Regions from separate parts of the Solibacillus sp. FSL W7-1472 genome, predicted to be linked through region 1. Evidence: a T-box and tRNA genes for the amino acid it is inferred to sense, from the RefSeq annotation. Region 1 holds a T-box; the other holds one or more tRNA genes.
What was found. The T-box of region 1 lies ahead of MKY07_RS12945 (valine--tRNA ligase). A T-box ahead of a tRNA ligase gene usually reads a tRNA of that ligase, here a tRNA-Val.
Positions count from the first base shown of each region.

Region 1 (7,038 bases):
TTAATGAAGATTCCGTCGTAGTAAGAGGAATTTATGTAGTAAAAGGAAATATTCAATTTGATCATGTAGCACGCGAGGATGAAACGGAGGAAGGTATTTATATCGAGCATATGGATATTGAAAAAGATCATGGTTATTTCGAATATGCCCTGCCTTTTTCAGTAGATTTTCCAAACGATGATATTGAATCTGTCTCACTTCGCATAAATGACATAAAAGTAGAACCAAATAATGGCTACTGCTCATGCAGCTGGGCTGTCCATTGTGATGTGGAAAAGAAAGTACAAGCAATAGCTGAAGTTGAGAAGCCCGCACCAGTTGAAGAAATCGTTTTGGAGCAAAAGCCTGTAGAAGAAGTACAACCCCGACTTCAAGCGGAAAAAGAAGTAGAAGCAGAAGTAGAGGTAGAATCAACGCAGCTGGCCCAAACCGTTCCACATGAGCTTGATTTCCTGGAACAGTTGGCCGATGCGTATAGCCGTGTACAAATACAAATAAAAAAATAAATAAATGTTCCGTAAGAATTGAAGCTTACGGAACATTTTTTTGTTAAATGAAATCTGTGAGCAATAAGTAAGTAAATAAAATTAGAAGGGCCAGCAATAATATATCACCCGTTGTCGGAAGCAAGACCGTTCGGATCGCCTGAAAAATCGTAATCGGCAAAATACAATGGCGCATAAAGAAACGGAATTTTCTCAGCCATGGAGGCAATAAATATGGATTGTAGTTTTTTCGCAATGTCCAGACTCCTTTTGCATAGTATATGTGAAGAGAACGGATAACGTGTTAAAGTATATTCGCCATTCGTGCTTGATATTTCATTAAAAACAGCTTAAAATAAAGTGCAACTATATAATTGAAGCGAAGATTAGGAAGAGTACGTATGAGATCGATGGCAAGAGAGGAAACGGTAGCTGAAAAGTTTCTCCATCAACCATGCAGAAGGTAGCCTAGGAGCTGACTTAGTGAACCAACAGTAGCTAGGATCCGGTTAAACACCGTTATCGAATGAAGTGCCGAAAAGCTTAAGGAAATTATGCGAGCGCATGACGGGGAAATGCTGAAAAGATGCATTTGCCAGTCAAGGAACGACGAAGCGAAGCAACGACAATGAACAAATAGTTCGTGAGGATTGCCGAGTGGAGACGAAGAATGCGAACGATTGAATTAAGCCGCTCGGAAATAAAGGTGGTACCGCGAATTAACTCCCTCGTCCTTTTTTAAGACGAAGGGAGTTTTTTTATGTCCAATAATAAGGTGACAAAGGAGAGATTCATCATGACGGAAATTACAATGCCAACAAAATACGATCCGCAGCAAACTGAAGCCGGCCGCTATGAATGGTGGTTAAAAGGCAAATTTTTCGAAGCAGATCCAACAAGCGATAAGGAACCATACTCTATCGTTATCCCACCGCCAAACGTAACAGGTAAGCTGCACCTTGGCCACGCTTGGGATACAACATTGCAAGATATTTTAATTCGTATGAAACGCATGCAAGGATATGACGCACTATGGTTACCGGGTATGGACCATGCGGGTATTGCGACACAGGCGAAAGTAGAAGAAAAATTGCGCGGTGAAGGTATTACCCGCTATGATCTTGGCCGTGAAAAGTTCCTTGAAAAAACATGGGAATGGAAAGAGGAATACGCTTCTCACATCCGTGCACAATGGTCGAAATTAGGTTTAGGCTTAGACTATTCAAAAGAGCGTTTCACACTCGACGATGGTTTATCGGATGCTGTAAAAGAAGTATTCGTTAAATTATACGAAAAAGGCTATATTTACCGTGGTGAGCGTATTATTAACTGGGACCCAGCTGCTAAAACAGCCCTTTCAGACATCGAAGTAATTCACAAAGAAGTAGAAGGCGCATTCTACCATATGGAATACCCTCTTGCTGATGGTTCAGGTAAACTACGCGTTGCAACAACTCGTCCAGAGACAATGCTAGGTGACTCTGGTGTAGCTGTACACCCTGAAGATGAGCGCTATGCACACTTAGTAGGGAAAACTGTCATTTTACCTATCGTAGGTCGCGAAATTCCAATTGTTGCAGATGACTATGTAGATATGGAATTCGGTACAGGTGTTGTAAAAATGACACCAGCACATGACCCGAACGACTTTGAAGTTGGTAATCGTCATAACTTAGAACGTATTTTAGTAATGAACGAAGATGGTACAATGAATGACTTAGCTGGTAAATATGCGGGTATGGATCGTTTCGAATGCCGTAAGCAAATTGTTGCGGATTTGCAAGAGGCAGGCGTATTAATAGAAATCGAGCCACATGTACACCAAGTAGGCCACTCAGAGCGTACGAATGCTGTTGTAGAACCATACCTTTCTAAGCAGTGGTTCGTAAAAATGGCTCCACTAGCTGAAGAAGCATTAAAAATGCAAGCAGATGAAAATGAAAAAGTAAACTTCGTACCAAATCGTTTTGAAAACACATATAACCGCTGGATGGAAAATATCCATGACTGGTGTATTTCACGTCAATTATGGTGGGGTCATCAAATTCCAGCTTGGTATAACAAAGAAACAGGCGAGCTTTATGTAGGAAAAGAAGCACCTGAAGATGCTGAGAATTGGACACAGGACGAAGATGTTCTTGATACGTGGTTCTCATCTGCTTTATGGCCGTTTTCTACAATGGATTGGCCAAATGAAGAATCTGAAATGTTCAAGCGCTACTACCCGACAAATACGTTGGTAACGGGCTATGATATCATCTTCTTCTGGGTAAGCCGCATGATTTTCCAAGGGAAAGAATTTACAGGCGAGCGTCCATTTAAAGACGTTTTAATCCATGGTTTAGTTCGTGATGCTGAAGGACGCAAAATGTCTAAATCTCTTGGGAACGGGGTTGACCCGATGGATGTAATCGACCAATATGGTGCGGATTCATTGCGTTACTTCCTTGCAACAGGTTCATCTCCAGGTCAAGATTTACGTTACTCTACAGAAAAAGTAGAATCTACATGGAACTTCGTAAATAAAATCTGGAATGCTTCTCGTTTTGCATTGATGAACATGGAAGGCCTAACATTTGAACAAATCGATTTAACAGGCAACCTTTCTACAGCGGATAAATGGATTCTTTCACGCTTGAACGAAACGATTGACCGTGTAACAACTTTATCTGATAAATACGAGTTCGGTGAAGTAGGCCGTGAACTTTACAACTTTATCTGGGATGACTTCTGTTCGTGGTATATCGAAATGGCGAAATTGCCGTTGTATGGTGAAGATGAAGCAGCTAAATTAACGACACGTTCAGTTCTTGCGTACGTTTTAGACAATACGATGCGTTTACTGCACCCATTCATGCCATTCGTAACAGAAGAAATTTGGCAGCACTTGCCACATGAAGGTGAGTCTATTACGGTAGCTGCATGGCCGACTGTAAACCCAGCATTCAACTTTACGGCAGAAGCAGGCGATATGCAGCTGTTAATGGATATTATCCGTTCAGTACGTAATATTCGTGCAGAAGTGAATACACCAATGAGCAAAAAAGTACCGATGACGATTTCAGCAAAAGATGAACAAACATCGGCAGTGCTTGAAGTGAACAAAGGCTATATTGAAAAATTCTGTAACCCGGATGGCTTAACAATCGGGGCGAATCTTGAAGCACCAGCACAAGCAATGTCAGCAGTAGTTTCAGGCGCAGAAATCTTCATGCCACTTGCAGGCTTAATCAATATTGAAGAAGAAATCGCACGTCTTGAAAAAGAACTCGACAAATGGGCTAAAGAAGTAAAATTAGTTTCTGGAAAGTTATCAAATGAACGATTCGTTTCAAAAGCACCGGAAGCATTAGTAGCAACAGAGCGCGAAAAACTGGCGGATTATGAAGCAAAATTCGCAACAGTTGAAAAACGCATTGCAGAACTGAAAAACATGTAATGCCAAAGAGAGGTACCGTATAATGGTACCTCTTTCTTTTAATTCAGCTATAATAAAATATATTACATATTAGCCGTATTAGGGAGAGAACATAATGTTTCAAACGATGGAGCAGTGCACAAATTTTATTTTTAAGTTAAAAGCAAGCCAATATAAAGGCGAACCATTACAGTCGGCGAAGATTATCCTGGATGCACTTGGCAATCCGGAACAAAAAACGAAATTCATTCATTTTGCAGGTTCCAATGGAAAAGGTTCAACATTGAATGCAACGCGTGAGATTTTAATCGAGCATGGCTTAACGGTCGGTGCCTTCATATCTCCGCATTTAGAGCGTGCGAATGAACGGGTGACGATCAATAAACAGCAAATTCCCGATGAGGACTTTTTACGTATTGCAAACGAGATTGCGGAAGTTGTTGGAAATAAATTGGACGGAAAGTTTCCAAGCTTTTTTGAGTTCATGACATTACTTGCCCTAAAATACTTTTCGGAGCGATCATTGGATATCGCTTTGCTTGAAACCGGGATTGGCGGACGTTTGGACTCGACAAATGTTGTGACCCCGGAAGTGAGTGTTATTACTACGATATCGCTTGAACATACAGATATGCTAGGGGAAACGTATGCGGAAATTGCCGCAGAAAAAGCCGGAATTATTAAGCAAGGTAAGCCGGTCGTTGTCGGAGTAGAAAATCTGGAAGCGCTAGCGGTAATTCAACAAACCGCAGCACAACAGCATGCACCGATTTATACGATAAGCGAACACTTTTATGTAGAGAATCAAAAAGGTGCTTTTTTTGACTACAGAGGCAATATCAGCATTGACAAGATTGAACTTGCGATGGCAGGGGAACATCAAAAGGCGAATGCCGCGCTTGCCATTACGGCAGCCGATTTATTCCTTTCATCGTTTGATGCACAAAAAGTAAAACTGGCCTTGCAGCATGCAAAGTGGGAAGGGCGTTTTGAACGGGTACGCCATAATGTCATTTTAGACGGTGCCCATAATTCGGAAGGGACGACTGCCCTCATTAAAACTTTGAAAGATACCGCGCCGAAGCATAAAGTGAAGTTTGTCTATGCTGCATTACAGGACAAGGATCATGCAGTAAGTATAAAGTTAATGGATGATGTCGCATCTGAAATGCACTTCACACAAATTGATCTGCCGCGTGCAGCAACAGCGAAGCAATTATTTGAGCAAAGCACACATTCAAAAAAGTTTATGCACTCAAACTGGCAGGCGCTAATTGAAAAAGAAATGAATCATTTGGCTGAAGACGAGGTGCTCGTTATTACCGGCTCTTTATATTTTATCGCTGAAGTGCGCCGTCTATTTATAGAAAGAGAGTGGATTTCATGATTCCATTACTGGAAGTATATAAAGAGCGTTGGCAAGTGGAAAGTGAACAAGCGATCAAGCCGGGTTTGGAGGCAATTGAATTCGCGCTCCGTAAGTTAGGTGAGCCTCAAAAAAAACTGAATGCCGTTCATCTAGCGGGAACGAACGGAAAAGGTTCAACATTGGCTTTCATTGAAGGGATGGCACGGGAATACGGGTTATCGGTCGGGAAATTCATGTCACCTTGCATTGTGGATGTTCATGACCAAATACAGATTGATGGCCGTCCAATCACAAATGAACAGATGGACCGGATGTTTCAGCAATTGGCGAAAGCGGGGCTTAGCGGAAAACTAACGGACTTTGAACTGTTGACGGCAGTGGCGCTTTTATATTTTGCTGAGCAAAGTCCGGACTTCGTACTAATCGAAGCAGGCATGGGCGGCAGAGAAGACAGTACAAATGTTGTGACACCGATTGTTTCGGTAGTACCGAGTATTGCTTTGGAACATACGAATTTTTTGGGCAATACATTAACGAGTATCGCGTATCATAAAGCCGGTATATTGAAAGAAAACCGTCCTGCTGTCATTGGGGATATGACAGAAGAGGTTACGGAAGTTTTCGAAAAAGAAGCCATTCAAAAAAATGTGCTATTATCCAAGTTTGGAAAGGATTTTTTCGTTACAAAACTTGATGGGACAGAAACGTATGAGTACCCATTACAGCAAATTACTATTTCCGATTTACAGCGTCAGCTATTGGGGAAACATCAAGGGCATAATATGGTATTGGCCATTACTGCTTTTCTGGAAGTTATAAAGAAATTCGAACTGCTGCTAGATGTTCAAAAAATCCGCAATGGTGTGAACAATGCAACACTTGCCGGGCGCTTTGAACAAATTCGCCCCAATCTTTATTTTGACGGAGCGCATAATCCTGCAAGCATTCAGTCATTGGTTGATACGGTTAAAGAGAATTTTCCGAATAAGCGAATTGAATTTATTATCGGGCTACTGGCTGACAAGGATATCAAGACAATTCTGCAGTTATTGGAAGAAGTCGGTGATGCTTTTTATTTCGCCAATATTCATAATGAACGTGCAATGCAGGCAATGACTCTTTACGAACTTAGTCAAGCGAAGGAAAAACAAATAATCGATGATGTAAACGAATTTTTACAAGGTTTAGTAAAAGGTGACACGGTTCGAATTGTAACCGGCTCACTTTATTTACTAAGTGAAATTCGACGAAATATGCACTGATGCAGCTGGAGAAACGGTTCCTACAGGAAAAGCACGATGCCTGTGACTCCAAGGTTACAAGTGCCCGTGGAAAGCGTCCAAACTGATTAGAAAAGCAAGTTAATAGAACCAAACGGACTTCAATTGCAAATAATGAAGAATAATAGCGAAAACTTTTTAGAGGGAGGCGACAGCAGTCTCCTCTTTTTTTATCGCTATTTTGCTATTATTGTATGAAAAAGAGATGGAGCTGTGGCAACGATGAAAGCTTTAAGGAATAATGCCATTTTTCAAGCAATGTTCATTGGAAGTATTACAGGGCTTGCTGGCGTCATACTATTTGTTTTTATTCTGCAACTACCGACGACAACCGAAGAAGCTGCAGAAACAATCCCGACAGTTCAAACACCCGAGGAGCAGCAAGTACAGCAACAGTATTTTGCGTTGCAGCATGGTGTTTTTTCAAATTTTGATAGTGCAGCACAATTTTTAGGCACTTATCCTACGCTAAATAAGGCAGCAGTT
Region 1 covers NZ_CP150208.1:2,588,412-2,595,449, reverse strand. Annotated here, with positions in the region: gene MKY07_RS12955 (hypothetical protein) at 1-506, shown strand, start outside; gene MKY07_RS12950 (hypothetical protein) at 550-741, opposite strand; T-box leader at 859-1,224, shown strand; gene MKY07_RS12945 (valine--tRNA ligase) at 1,282-3,924, shown strand; gene MKY07_RS12940 (folylpolyglutamate synthase/dihydrofolate synthase family protein) at 4,019-5,290, shown strand; gene MKY07_RS12935 (folylpolyglutamate synthase/dihydrofolate synthase family protein) at 5,287-6,534, shown strand; gene MKY07_RS12930 (hypothetical protein) at 6,766-7,038, shown strand, end outside.

Region 2 (7,038 bases), 310 kb from region 1:
CATCATAGTAAGCAGTAAACCGTTCATCGCTTACATACATTTGTGCTAGGCCTATATGTGCTTCTGGGGTATACTTTGCCCAGGAGAAGCTTAGCCAGCGTTTATGAAGCTCTGCTGCTTCCATTGCAACGTCTGACGTTACATCGCCGGACGCCATCGCTTCTTTTAATCGTTCAAACAGTTGTTGTTCCAATTGCTGCATTGCATTATATTGCTCTTCAGTCATCTCTTTAAATTTTTTATTGCTCGCTTCCACTTTAGCTTCACCGTATTTATTACGTATTTCCTCACCGTAGCTCTTTTCATTTTCTTCGATTAGATTGTTTTTAAACACGTCAAATTTCTGTTCATTTGTCATCTTAAGTTCCCCTTCCATCGTTTGGATTGTTTGTTCTATCGTTTTCAGTAAGTCATCAATATGTCGTCTTTTCTTTAGTAATAGCTCGAATTGTTTTTTTAGCTCTTCTTTTACTTCATAATCTGGATGATCGAGCAGTTTTTTTATTTCCTCTAACTTAAAATCCAGCTCCCGGTAAAAAAGTATTTGCTGTAACCGGTCAATATCTTTTTGGCTATATTTTCGGTAGCCATTTTCTGCAATCGTAGAAGGCATCAGCAAACCGATTTCATCGTAATATCGTAGTGTGCGTGCACTCACACCAGATAGCTTGACTAGTTCGTTTATTAACAATTGATCACCTCCTAATTAGTACTATAAAGGTTGACGTAACGTGAAGGTCAATAGATATTATAAAAAAAAAAGCTAACCTAAGTTTTTTCAGGTTGCTTCAATTAATATCTTTTCCAATCTCGGGATAAACTCGTGCAAATAGCTTTCAGGTAATGCTGACATTTGTTCTAATCCGATCTGTTTCACTTCATAATGACGTATATCATTTTCGTATTTATAACCGGATACTTCAATTTCCTTTATTTTATGATTCGCAAGCAATATAAACTGTTTTAAGTTAGCAGAGTATATACCATCCAGTTCTTCTCTTTGAATTGAAAACTTCTCAAGACCACCTGTTAATTCATAAACAAATACATTTGCAAACTCATAATCCTTTATTTTTTCATTATCTATACTGTACGGAATGACTCCAAGTGACGTTAATTGCGAAAACATGACCTTAACCCCTACTTCTTCCTTTAATTCGCGTATACCATCTTCAATTGTCTCCGTTGCCAGTATATGACCAGCTGCCGTAATATCAAATTGGTTTGGATAATCCTTTTTATTTTTGCTACGCAGCTGTAAATAAATACGCCATTCAGAATCTACTTTTTCAATAATCCAGCAATGAAACACTTCATGCCAATAACCTTTTGCATGAACGAGATGACGTTGTTCAATGCCCGTTTCCTTATAAAATTGATCAAATACTTTTAAACGCTCATTCATAAGCTCTTCTCCCTTTTATACAAAAAAACGCCAAGTACATTGTAATAAGTACTTAGCGTTTTTCGTCTTCCTATGTATGACCCGTACGGGATTCGAACCCGTGTTACCGCCGTGAAAGGGCGGTGTCTTAACCACTTGACCAACGGGCCGATGGCGGAGACAGAGGGATTTGAACCCTCGCGCCGCTTACGCGACCTACACCCTTAGCAGGGGCGCCTCTTCAGCCTCTTGAGTATGTCCCCAAAAATAGAAAAATGGCTCCGAAGGCAGGACTCGAACCTGCGACCTGCCGGTTAACAGCCGGATGCTCTACCAACTGAGCTACTTCGGAATAATACTATGGTGGGCCTAAATGGACTCGAACCATCGACCTCACGCTTATCAGGCGTGCGCTCTAACCAGCTGAGCTATAGGCCCTATTTAAAAACTGGAGCGGGTGATCGGAATCGAACCGACAACATCAGCTTGGAAGGCTGAGGTTTTACCACTAAACTACACCCGCATATGGTGGGTTTGGACGGAATCGAACCGCCGACACTTAGAGCTTCAATCTAATGCTCTACCAACTGAGCTACAAACCCACAAATGGCGGTCCCGACCGGGATCGAACCGGCGATCTCCTGCGTGACAGGCAGGCATGTTAACCGCTACACCACGGGACCATTTGGTTGCGGGGGCAGGACTTGAACCTGCGACCTTCGGGTTATGAGCCCGACGAGCTACCACTGCTCCACCCCGCGATAATATTATGTTTGAACCTGTTTTAAGTACCCAGTTTGTAAAAATGGAGGAGGTAGAGGGATTCGAACCCCCGCGCGGTGTTACCCGCCTGTCGGTTTTCAAGACCGATCCCTTCAGCCAGACTTGGGTATACCTCCGTTATATTTAATACGTTAACTGGTGGACCTTACAGGACTCGAACCTGTGACCGGACGGTTATGAGCCGTCTGCTCTAACCAACTGAGCTAAAGGTCCTTTAAGATGGCGGCAGAGGGAGTCGAACCCACGACCTTTCGGGTATGAACCGAGTGCTCTAGCCAACTGAGCTACACCGCCAGGATCTTTATTTTGGTTACAAATTATGGTGGAGCCTAGCGGGATCGAACCGCTGACCTCCTGCGTGCAAGGCAGGCGCTCTCCCAGCTGAGCTAAGGCCCCATAAATGATGGTCGGAATGACAGGATTCGAACCTACGACCCCTTGGTCCCAAACCAAGTGCTCTACCAAGCTGAGCTACATTCCGAAATAATATGGCGCGCCCGGCAGGAGTCGAACCCACAACCTTCTGATCCGTAGTCAGACGCTCTATCCAATTGAGCTACGGGCGCATATTGTTTATTTAAAAGATGGTGCCGAGGGCCGGAATCGAACCGGCACGGTGATCACTCACCGCAGGATTTTAAGTCCTGTGCGTCTGCCAGTTCCGCCACCCCGGCATTTTTTGGAGCGGAAGACGAGGTTCGAACTCGCGACCCCCACCTTGGCAAGGTGGTGTTCTACCACTGAACTACTTCCGCAAAATGCTTAAGATATTTTTACTCTGACAGTAATATGAAATTAAATGGTGCGGGTGAAGGGAGTCGAACCCCCACGCCTTGCGGCGCTAGATCCTAAGTCTAGTGCGTCTGCCAATTCCGCCACACCCGCTAAGCAGTATATAAACTGGTGAGCCATGAAGGACTCGAACCTTCGACCCTCTGATTAAAAGTCAGATGCTCTACCAACTGAGCTAATGGCTCTCTAAATGGTGCCGGCGAAAGGAGTCGAACCCTCGACCTACTGATTACAAGTCAGTTGCTCTACCAACTGAGCTACACCGGCATTTAGAAATGGTGGAGGATGACGGGCTCGAACCGCCGACCCCCTGCTTGTAAGGCAGGTGCTCTCCCAGCTGAGCTAATCCTCCAATGGGTATTTGCTGATTACACTTTCGTAACCGCATGTCCTATCTCTTAAGGACAAGATTTATATTATCATTACTTTTTTTATAATGCAATACCTTTTTTGAAATTATTTTTAAAAAATAAATTATTTTCTATTTTTTCCATGAACCAACTGAGATTGCTCATGAAAACGTTTACTTAGTATAACGAAATTCTAATATGTTTGTCTAATTTTATCAAGGCTTGTTTTTAATATTTATAAATCATTCTGATATAATTATTAATATTACTTATAAATATCAAGTGTTTTAGAATATACGACTACTTATTTATACATTTTATATACTGAAGCTGTCAAGAAAATGTCCGTACTTTTATCATTATTTTTTTTAAGTATTGATATAATGTACATTTTATTTATTTCCACCTATTGGTTTCTCAATATAGTCTTTATCTTTATGTTATTTTCATCATTTTTATTATTCTATAATAATTATTTCCGTGTTTAAATACGCTTAGAATTGCGCTATTTCATTAAATGATTTTGATGCATACCGCAGCCTTATTGGGATTCCACGATTCGGCCGTTAAATCCTTGTTATTTCACCTTTAAATTGCTTTTTACCATGTTCTTTAATGAACCGGGGATTTGATACCTCTATTTGAATTAATGATGGGAAATCCGATTAAAAAGCCCTCTAACATAGTGTCAACTAAACTTCTTGCATGCTCACAATCGACCTTCATTAAATAACCGGAAAATCTCTGCTTTCTTTTTCGCTCCTGCCTACTATCTTGTTCTCCCTTAATCCATGTTCCCTTCAACATAGTGATCGAGGATGTGCTTTTTCACGCAGTATCAATAAAACAATATAATCTTAAAGTAGATTCCGTTTGTGGGTTAATTGAATAAAAATATTTCAACACAGTTTTTTTATCTTTATTATAAAACAGCATAATATTGTGTAAGAAATTTCATCCCTTAAATTTAGCAGCATTGTTTATTATCTTAAGAGAGCTTTTACCGCAACAAAAAAACGCCAAGTACATTGTAATAAGTACTTAGCGTTTTTCGTCTTCCTATGTATGACCCGTACGGGATTCGAACCCGTGTTACCGCCGTGAAAGGGCGGTGTCTTAACCACTTGACCAACGGGCCGATGGCGGAGACAGAGGGATTTGAACCCTCGCGCCGCTTACGCGACCTACACCCTTAGCAGGGGCGCCTCTTCAGCCTCTTGAGTATGTCCCCAAAAATAGAAAAATGGCTCCGAAGGCAGGACTCGAACCTGCGACCTGCCGGTTAACAGCCGGATGCTCTACCAACTGAGCTACTTCGGAATAATACTATGGTGGGCCTAAATGGACTCGAACCATCGACCTCACGCTTATCAGGCGTGCGCTCTAACCAGCTGAGCTATAGGCCCTATTTAAAAACTGGAGCGGGTGATCGGAATCGAACCGACAACATCAGCTTGGAAGGCTGAGGTTTTACCACTAAACTACACCCGCATATGGTGGGTTTGGACGGAATCGAACCGCCGACACTTAGAGCTTCAATCTAATGCTCTACCAACTGAGCTACAAACCCACAAATGGCGGTCCCGACCGGGATCGAACCGGCGATCTCCTGCGTGACAGGCAGGCATGTTAACCGCTACACCACGGGACCATTTGGTTGCGGGGGCAGGACTTGAACCTGCGACCTTCGGGTTATGAGCCCGACGAGCTACCACTGCTCCACCCCGCGATAATATTATGTTTGAACCTGTTTTAAGTACCCAGTTTGTAAAAATGGAGGAGGTAGAGGGATTCGAACCCCCGCGCGGTGTTACCCGCCTGTCGGTTTTCAAGACCGATCCCTTCAGCCAGACTTGGGTATACCTCCGTTATATTTAATACGTTAACTGGTGGACCTTACAGGACTCGAACCTGTGACCGGACGGTTATGAGCCGTCTGCTCTAACCAACTGAGCTAAAGGTCCTTTAAGATGGCGGCAGAGGGAGTCGAACCCACGACCTTTCGGGTATGAACCGAGTGCTCTAGCCAACTGAGCTACACCGCCAGGATCTTTATTTTGGTTACAAATTATGGTGGAGCCTAGCGGGATCGAACCGCTGACCTCCTGCGTGCAAGGCAGGCGCTCTCCCAGCTGAGCTAAGGCCCCATAAATGATGGTCGGAATGACAGGATTCGAACCTACGACCCCTTGGTCCCAAACCAAGTGCTCTACCAAGCTGAGCTACATTCCGAAATAATATGGCGCGCCCGGCAGGAGTCGAACCCACAACCTTCTGATCCGTAGTCAGACGCTCTATCCAATTGAGCTACGGGCGCATATTGTTTATTTAAAAGATGGTGCCGAGGGCCGGAATCGAACCGGCACGGTGATCACTCACCGCAGGATTTTAAGTCCTGTGCGTCTGCCAGTTCCGCCACCCCGGCATTTTTTGGAGCGGAAGACGAGGTTCGAACTCGCGACCCCCACCTTGGCAAGGTGGTGTTCTACCACTGAACTACTTCCGCAAAATGCTTAAGATATTTTTACTCTGACAGTAATATGAAATTAAATGGTGCGGGTGAAGGGAGTCGAACCCCCACGCCTTGCGGCGCTAGATCCTAAGTCTAGTGCGTCTGCCAATTCCGCCACACCCGCTAAGCAGTATATAAACTGGTGAGCCATGAAGGACTCGAACCTTCGACCCTCTGATTAAAAGTCAGATGCTCTACCAACTGAGCTAATGGCTCTCTAAATGGTGCCGGCGAAAGGAGTCGAACCCTCGACCTACTGATTACAAGTCAGTTGCTCTACCAACTGAGCTACACCGGCATTTAGAAATGGTGGAGGATGACGGGCTCGAACCGCCGACCCCCTGCTTGTAAGGCAGGTGCTCTCCCAGCTGAGCTAATCCTCCAATATTCTAGCGAAGCGACGTCCTACTCTCACAGGGGGAAGCCCCCAACTACCATCGGCGCTAAAGAGCTTAACTTCCGTGTTCGGTATGGGAACGGGTGTGACCTCTTTGCCATCATCACTTCACTATAGTGGCCTTTAAATAAGCCTATATAAAAGAATTTCATTCTTTCAAAACTGGATAAACGTTTCATTGAGTTTGTGCAATAAAATGTGGTTAAGTCCTCGACCGATTAGTATTCGTCAGCTGCATGCGTCACCGCACTTCCACCTCGAACCTATCTACCTGATCGTCTTTCAGGGGTCTTACTTACTTGCGTAATGGGAAATCTCATCTTGAGGGGGGCTTCATGCTTAGATGCTTTCAGCACTTATCCCGTCCATACATAGCTACCCAGCGATGCCTTTGGCAAGACAACTGGTACACCAGCGGTATGTCCATCCCGGTCCTCTCGTACTAAGGACAGCTCCTCTCAAATTTCCTACGCCCACGACGGATAGGGACCGAACTGTCTCACGACGTTCTGAACCCAGCTCGCGTACCGCTTTAATGGGCGAACAGCCCAACCCTTGGGACCGACTACAGCCCCAGGATGCGATGAGCCGACATCGAGGTGCCAAACCTCCCCGTCGATGTGGACTCTTGGGGGAGATAAGCCTGTTATCCCCGGGGTAGCTTTTATCCGTTGAGCGATGGCCCTTCCATGCGGAACCACCGGATCACTAAGCCCGTCTTTCGACCCTGCTCGACTTGTAGGTCTCGCAGTCAAGCTCCCTTATGCCTTTACACTCTACGAATGATTTCCAACCATTCTGAGGGAACCTTTGGGCGCCT
Region 2 covers NZ_CP150208.1:2,895,195-2,902,232, forward strand. Annotated here, with positions in the region: gene MKY07_RS14355 (MerR family transcriptional regulator) at 1-691, opposite strand, end outside; gene MKY07_RS14360 (NUDIX domain-containing protein) at 779-1,405, opposite strand; tRNA gene MKY07_RS14365 (tRNA-Glu) at 1,483-1,554, opposite strand; tRNA gene MKY07_RS14370 (tRNA-Ser) at 1,557-1,647, opposite strand; tRNA gene MKY07_RS14375 (tRNA-Asn) at 1,661-1,736, opposite strand; tRNA gene MKY07_RS14380 (tRNA-Ile) at 1,746-1,822, opposite strand; tRNA gene MKY07_RS14385 (tRNA-Gly) at 1,834-1,907, opposite strand; tRNA gene MKY07_RS14390 (tRNA-Phe) at 1,911-1,986, opposite strand; tRNA gene MKY07_RS14395 (tRNA-Asp) at 1,992-2,067, opposite strand; tRNA gene MKY07_RS14400 (tRNA-Met) at 2,071-2,145, opposite strand; tRNA gene MKY07_RS14405 (tRNA-Ser) at 2,191-2,283, opposite strand; tRNA gene MKY07_RS14410 (tRNA-Ile) at 2,304-2,380, opposite strand; tRNA gene MKY07_RS14415 (tRNA-Met) at 2,388-2,461, opposite strand; tRNA gene MKY07_RS14420 (tRNA-Ala) at 2,488-2,563, opposite strand; tRNA gene MKY07_RS14425 (tRNA-Pro) at 2,572-2,648, opposite strand; tRNA gene MKY07_RS14430 (tRNA-Arg) at 2,657-2,733, opposite strand; tRNA gene MKY07_RS14435 (tRNA-Leu) at 2,753-2,841, opposite strand; tRNA gene MKY07_RS14440 (tRNA-Gly) at 2,848-2,922, opposite strand; tRNA gene MKY07_RS14445 (tRNA-Leu) at 2,968-3,052, opposite strand; tRNA gene MKY07_RS14450 (tRNA-Lys) at 3,069-3,144, opposite strand; tRNA gene MKY07_RS14455 (tRNA-Thr) at 3,151-3,226, opposite strand; tRNA gene MKY07_RS14460 (tRNA-Val) at 3,236-3,311, opposite strand; tRNA gene MKY07_RS14465 (tRNA-Glu) at 4,376-4,447, opposite strand; tRNA gene MKY07_RS14470 (tRNA-Ser) at 4,450-4,540, opposite strand; tRNA gene MKY07_RS14475 (tRNA-Asn) at 4,554-4,629, opposite strand; tRNA gene MKY07_RS14480 (tRNA-Ile) at 4,639-4,715, opposite strand; tRNA gene MKY07_RS14485 (tRNA-Gly) at 4,727-4,800, opposite strand; tRNA gene MKY07_RS14490 (tRNA-Phe) at 4,804-4,879, opposite strand; tRNA gene MKY07_RS14495 (tRNA-Asp) at 4,885-4,960, opposite strand; tRNA gene MKY07_RS14500 (tRNA-Met) at 4,964-5,038, opposite strand; tRNA gene MKY07_RS14505 (tRNA-Ser) at 5,084-5,176, opposite strand; tRNA gene MKY07_RS14510 (tRNA-Ile) at 5,197-5,273, opposite strand; tRNA gene MKY07_RS14515 (tRNA-Met) at 5,281-5,354, opposite strand; tRNA gene MKY07_RS14520 (tRNA-Ala) at 5,381-5,456, opposite strand; tRNA gene MKY07_RS14525 (tRNA-Pro) at 5,465-5,541, opposite strand; tRNA gene MKY07_RS14530 (tRNA-Arg) at 5,550-5,626, opposite strand; tRNA gene MKY07_RS14535 (tRNA-Leu) at 5,646-5,734, opposite strand; tRNA gene MKY07_RS14540 (tRNA-Gly) at 5,741-5,815, opposite strand; tRNA gene MKY07_RS14545 (tRNA-Leu) at 5,861-5,945, opposite strand; tRNA gene MKY07_RS14550 (tRNA-Lys) at 5,962-6,037, opposite strand; tRNA gene MKY07_RS14555 (tRNA-Thr) at 6,044-6,119, opposite strand; tRNA gene MKY07_RS14560 (tRNA-Val) at 6,129-6,204, opposite strand; rRNA gene rrf (5S ribosomal RNA) at 6,214-6,329, opposite strand; rRNA gene MKY07_RS14570 (23S ribosomal RNA) at 6,417-7,038, opposite strand, start outside.
Region 2: it encodes a tRNA-Val, which carries the amino acid that the T-box ahead of MKY07_RS12945 (valine--tRNA ligase) is inferred to sense. The anticodon was not compared.